2 linked regions of the Aliamphritea ceti genome follow. The protein of the gene in region 1 interacts with the protein of each later gene in a pairwise test. Links are inferred from orthologs where the notes say so. Each region holds a gene or a part of one and is shown in the gene's direction. Other genes may lie near its edges.

The links. Proteins that work in one complex are often made in the same cells at the same time.
Region 2: the proteins of OCU49_RS06810 (region 1) and mtgA interact in binary tests that used the Escherichia coli proteins (3 or more experiments, as listed by UniProt). The link is inferred for Aliamphritea ceti from one-to-one orthologs.

Annotation. Positions count from the first base shown.
Region 1 is NZ_AP025282.1:1,478,636-1,481,634, forward strand. It holds OCU49_RS06810 (peptidoglycan D,D-transpeptidase FtsI family protein), read left to right. Parts: upstream 1-622; coding sequence 623-2,377; downstream 2,378-2,999. Other genes in the region: rsmH (16S rRNA (cytosine(1402)-N(4))-methyltransferase RsmH), read left to right, coding at 1-256; ftsL (cell division protein FtsL), read left to right, coding at 253-633; OCU49_RS06815 (UDP-N-acetylmuramoyl-L-alanyl-D-glutamate--2,6-diaminopimelate ligase), read left to right, coding at 2,374-2,999. UniProt on the Escherichia coli protein: Essential cell division protein that catalyzes cross-linking of the peptidoglycan cell wall at the division septum. Required for localization of FtsN.
Region 2 is NZ_AP025282.1:2,883,560-2,886,485, reverse strand. It holds mtgA (monofunctional biosynthetic peptidoglycan transglycosylase), read left to right. Parts: upstream 1-1,083; coding sequence 1,084-1,770; downstream 1,771-2,926. Other genes in the region: katG (catalase/peroxidase HPI), read left to right, coding at 2,377-2,926; OCU49_RS13285 (DUF2750 domain-containing protein), read right to left, coding at 1,795-2,154; OCU49_RS13295 (DMT family transporter), read left to right, coding at 28-936. UniProt on the Escherichia coli protein: Peptidoglycan polymerase that catalyzes glycan chain elongation from lipid-linked precursors. May play a role in peptidoglycan assembly during cell division in collaboration with other cell division proteins.

The DNA of each region.
Region 1 (2,999 bases):
ACTGGAAATGCTTAAGGTCGGTGGCCGACTGGTTGTGATTAGCTTCCACTCTTTGGAAGACAGAATAGTTAAACGTTTTATTCGTCAGCACGTGAAAGGTGATGAGCATTTGCCGAGAGGTATTCCTTTTACCGATGACATGTTGGAAAAACGACTTAAGGCTGTGACAAAAGCTGTTAAAGCCAGTCGTAAAGAAGTTGATGATAACCCGCGTTCACGCAGTGCCGTTATGCGTGCGGCGGTAAAACTGAAGTGAAAGTTAGTTGGCCTGCCTGGCTGCAGTTTGGTACTGCAGCCCTGAGTGATGAGGAAAATGATTCAGTAGTTGCTGAACGTCCTGCTGTCATGCTGAAGGCCAGTGATCTGTACGTTAAATCGGTTGTTCTGTTGGTGTTGGTAAGTTGCATTGTTATTTCGGCATTGATGGTTATTTTTACCGCCTATCAGTACCGCCTGAACTTTAACCATCAACAGCAACTGGTGCAGCAATGGGATGAGTTACAGGTGGAGTGGGGGCAGCTGCTTTTAGAGCAAGGAGCCCTGGCAGCGAATAGCCGGGTTGAAAACCTGGCAACTAAAAAGTTAAGCATGCAGATTCCGGCCAGAATAGAGGTTATACGTGATGAGCGTTAAAGCTACAGCGAACAGTCAGGATAACCAGGAGATGTTGCAAGACGTCGCCGGTATCCAGACGCGTGCTGCACGTGGCTGGCGCTTGTGGCTGGTACTGCTGCTCTTGTTGCTGATTGCTGGCTTTATTGTTGCCAAAATGGTTTCGCTGAATGTGCAGGATCAGGCATTTTTGCAAAAGCAGGGCGATTCCCGGGTATTACGAACGACGGCGATTCCGGCGCACCGTGGTGTAATTACCGATCGAAATGGCGAACCATTGTCTGTCAGTGCTCCAGTAGCAACGGTATGGGTAAATCCGAAAGAATTCGAAATTGAGAATCCTGCTGTTGGCAAGCTTGCAAGCTTGCTGGGTTTTAAACCCGGTGAAGTGAAAGAGAAAGTAGCCCGTTACCGAACTAAGCAGTTTTTATATTTGAAGCGACAGATTACGCCAGATCTTGCAGAAAGTGTTGAGGCTCTGCGTATTAAAGGGCTGCATGTCGATCGGGAATATAAGCGTTATTACCCAGCATCTGAAGTGACTGCCCACCTTGTGGGTTTTACTAATTTAGATGGTGTCGGGCAGGAAGGACTTGAGTTGGCATTTGAGGACTGGCTCAAAGGTGTTCCGGGCAAAAAACTAGTAATGCGTGATTTGCTGGGTCGGACAATTAAGCATATTCGCCAGGTCGAAGATGTTGTGCAGGGTAAAGATCTGCAGTTGAGTATTGATCTGCGTCTGCAGTATTTAGCTTACCGTGAGCTGAAGGCTGCAGTCAGTGCACATAAAGCGGATTCTGGCGCACTGGTTATGTTGAATGCTCGAACCGGTGAGGTGTTAGCGATGGTGAATCAGCCGTCGTTTAACCCAAACGATCGCTCGAACCTGATTCCTGCAATGCTTAGAAATCGTGCGATCACGGATATTTTTGAACCAGGTTCAACTATGAAGCCGTTAACAGTTGCTGCGGCGCTAATGAGTGGTCAGTACACGGCGGAAAGTGTGGTAGACACCGCGCCAGGTTATATTCGGGTCAGAGGGCGGACCATCAGAGATCACCGTAATTATGGTGAGCTGGATATGACCAAGATTATTACTAAGTCCAGTAACGTAGGTGTGACTAAGTTAGCGCTGAGTATGCATGAAGATGCAGTGCGTAACGTGTTTTACAACCTTGGTCTGGGGCAGTCCACAAACAGTGGGTTTCCAGGGGAGCAGACCGGGGTTTTACCGTACATAGAAAAGAAACGTGTAGTTGAGCGGGCCACTATGTCATACGGCTATGGTTTATCAGCAACGCCGTTGCAGGTTGCTCAGGCATATTTGCCATTTGCCAACCAGGGTGTGATGCCAACAGTTTCATTGCTGAAGATTGATAAGCCTGACAGTTCAGTGCGGGTAATGCCGGTAGATATCGCTGAAACGATTTTAGACATGATGGAAACGGTTACCAATAAAGGCGGTACCGGAACCCAGGCTGCGGTTGATGGGTACCGGGTTGCAGGTAAGACAGGTACTGCACATAAAGCTGCTAAAGGTGGTTATAAAGAAGATCAGTATATTTCGGTATTCGCAGGCATCGCTCCGGTAAGTGATCCACGGATAATCACTGTTGTGATGATAGATAATCCGAAAGGTCAGGAGTATTACGGCGGTGAAGTAGCTGCGCCGGTCTTTGCGCGGGTCGTAGGTGGTGCGTTACGCAGTTTAAATGTTGCACCGGATAAGTTGGCCGAAGGCGAGACCCAGGTGGTAATGAAATGACAGGTTTGGGAACGGGGAAACAACTAGCTGAACTGTTGGCGATAGGGGTCGCGGACAGTCAGTTAGCCCCACTTATTCATGATGCTGATCTGACTAATGTGCAGATCAGTGCGTTGACGCTGGATAGCCGTATGGTGCAGCCGGGTATGTTGTTTTTTGCCCGCTCAGGCGTTGCTCATCGTGGTTGTGACTTTATTCTTGATGCGCAGGCTAAAGGTGCTGCTGCGGTTGTTGTTGCAGCGACCGACTGGCAGGCAGGTTTTAGCGGTCAGGATGAAGTGACTGTCCCGGTTATTCAGGTTGTAGATATAGATGCTGCAACCGGGGCGATTGCTGCACAGTTTTACGGCCAGCCAGGTCAGCGGCTGAAAGTGATTGGTGTAACCGGTACTAATGGTAAAACATCTTGTGCGCATTATATTGCACAGGGGCTAAATGCGCTGGGTGAAAAAACAGCGTTGATCGGTACGGTAGGTAATGGGTTGTTGGACGGTTTGAAACCGGCAACTCATACCACGCCGGATGCTATCAGTCTGCAGGCGCTGCTGGCCGATTTTGTTGCAGCCGGTGCAACTGCCGTCGTTATGGAAGTGTCCAGTCACGCCCTTGATCAGCAGCGGGT
Region 2 (2,926 bases), 1.4 Mb from region 1 along the record:
TTTTTATTTATCTGCAAAGTGACATATATGATTGGCAACCAGCTTTCTTTTGAGGCCAGGGGTTCTGTTTATCAGGGTGCTGCTCTGATTCTCGTCTCAGAGTTGTTTTTAGTTGGGTCGGGTATGGCCATTAAGCAGATAGGTGATCAGTTACCAGTGGAGATGATCGTTTTTTTTCGTAATCTTCTTGGTGTTGCTCTGTTGTTGCCCTGGTTATTTAAAAATGGTTTGCCTGCTATCCGGACGAATCGTATACATCTGCACTTTATGCGAGCCGGTGTAGGGGTAGTAGCAATGGGGTGTCTGTTTTACACCTGGGGGCATTTGCCTTTAGCGCAGGCAGCGTTGCTAAAGCAAACGGCGCCATTCTTTATGCCAATACTTGCTTTCTTCTGGCTGGGGGAGCGTGTTGGCTGGCTGGTGAAGCTATCTATTCTTATCGGGTTTAGCGGGGTTTATCTCATTTTAAATCCGCAGGAAGGTGCATTTAACTGGGTGGTAATGGTTGCGCTTTGCGGTGCGTTTCTTGGCGCGCTGGCGAAAGTCACGGTACGTAACCTGCGCAGTACCGAGCCTGCCCAGCGTATTGTATTTTACTTTGCACTGTTTAGCGCATTAATCGCATTGGTTCCGGCAGTTATCGGCTGGCAGCCGCTGACCTGGCCGTTATTTGGCTTGCTGATTGTGGTAGCGGCCTGTTCTACGCTTGCTCAGCTGTTACTTAGTAAGGCCTATGGAATGGCACCTGCAGGTCAGCTGGGGCCTTTCACATATGGCTCTGTCGCTTTTGCAGTATTTTTGGGCTGGTTGATCTGGGACGAGCAGCTGACCACATATATGTGGGCAGGTATTTGTCTGGTATGCGGTGCAGGTCTGGTTGCTATGTTGGGTAAAGCAACGCCTGCGGGAGTGCCTAAATCTCAGACAGAGTCCTGATCAGACTGATTCAAATTCACTTTCTGTCTGTTGGATAAGTCGGTATGATGGCGAATTTTTGTACAGCAGTTGGGTGGTATTATTACTGTGAGGTTGACAGTTAGGGGTATCGGAAAAGGTATCAGAAAGCGCTTCAGGCGTGGAAAAATGAAGCTAAAGCGGTTGGTTGTATGCTTTTTGCTGGTGCTGTGCCTGCTACCTTTTGCGCTGGTTGCGACGGTTAAGTTCATTGATCCGCCTACCTGGTCCTGGCAAATTCAGCGTTGGCTGAATCCACCTGACGGTTATCCTGATGATGTTTTGCATCAGTGGGTTGATCTGGAAAATATTTCTGAGAATATGCAGCTGGCTGTCATTGCCAGTGAAGATCAGCTGTTTCCTGAGCATGATGGCCTGGACTGGGAATCAATTGAAAAGGCACTGGAAGAACGTAATGCGGGTAAGCGTACCCGCGGGGCCAGTACTATTACTCAGCAGGCATCTAAAAACCTGTTTCTTTGGCCAGCAAAGAATTATGTGCGCAAAGGGCTTGAGGCAGGTCTTGCGGTGCTGATGGATGCTATTTGCGGAAAGCAAAGAACGCTTGAGCTGTATTTAAATATCGTGGAGTTCGGGCCGGGTATTTATGGAGTGGAGGCGGCCAGTCAGCATTTCTTTAACCGTTCTGCTGAGCGTTTAACGGTGAAGCAGTCGGCTTTGTTAGCCAGTGTATTACCAAACCCATACCGTTTTAATGCGGCTGCTCCCAGCCAGTATATGCAAAAGCGTGTTCGCTGGATTATGCGACAGATGCGCCAGTTAGGCGTGGCTACAATCGCCGGTTTGTCATTATAAACCGGCGTTAATGCATATAGCTGTTTAGCGTTGTGCTTTTTTCAGTGCTTTGCGCAAATCTGAATCCAGGTCTTCCGGATGAATCACCAGGCCTTCCTGATCTTCTTTCGGTGAGATGACAACGCAGAATTCATCTTCTTCAAGGCCTGCGGTCCAGCGATGCTGCCATACTTTCAGTGCGATAGCTTCTGGCTGACAGTCCTTCCATTCATCGCTTACCCAGGCAGCGGCTTCGGCTTCGCTGGCCCATACAGGTACGCAATCTTCATCATCAGTGTTGAGCATTACACTGCCGTACTGATCGGTAAGAATCCAGATTTCCTGCTGGCTGGCGACTTCGTTCAGAAAGGTGTTGTAAGCCTGTTCACTGTTTTGCTGAGTCATATTTTTCACTGATTTTGATAGTAAGAGGCGCGCATACTGCCCGGCTTTGGCTGTGGGGTCAATTAACGGGGTTTATCGTTCATTTATAAAAAACTATTAAGCCGCAAAAATTAATTAATTATCCATATTTCGAATCTGTTTCTATAGTTTGTTTACGCCCGCTTACCTACACCCAAGCAAAGCATAGCGGGGAGTTTTCAATTATGACAGGAGATCGAGCCGATGAGTGAGCAAGGAAAATGTCCCGTAATGCATGGGGCTAATAAACAGATGGCCACCGGTAGTGCGGCAAACCGCCATTGGTGGCCAAACCAGTTGAATCTTAAGATTCTTAGCCAGAATACCGATGATGTCAGCCCTATGGGTAAAGGGTTTGATTATGCTAAAGCGTTTGGTTCGCTTGATCTTGATGCGCTGGCGAAAGATGTTGATGCACTGATGACAGACTCCCAAGACTGGTGGCCAGCTGATTATGGCCATTATGGTCCATTGTTCATTCGTATGGCCTGGCACAGCGCGGGTACTTACCGGACCCATGATGGCAGAGGTGGTGGTGGAAGCGGCTCGCAGCGATTTGCGCCACTTAACAGCTGGCCTGATAACGGTAACCTCGATAAGGCACGACGTTTGCTCTGGCCGGTGAAACAAAAATACGGTGATGCTATTTCCTGGGCTGATCTGATGATATTTGCTGGTAATCGCGCTTTGGAAACTATGGGGCTCAAAACATTTGGTTTTGCAGGTGGCCGTGCAGATATCTGGGAGCCTGAAG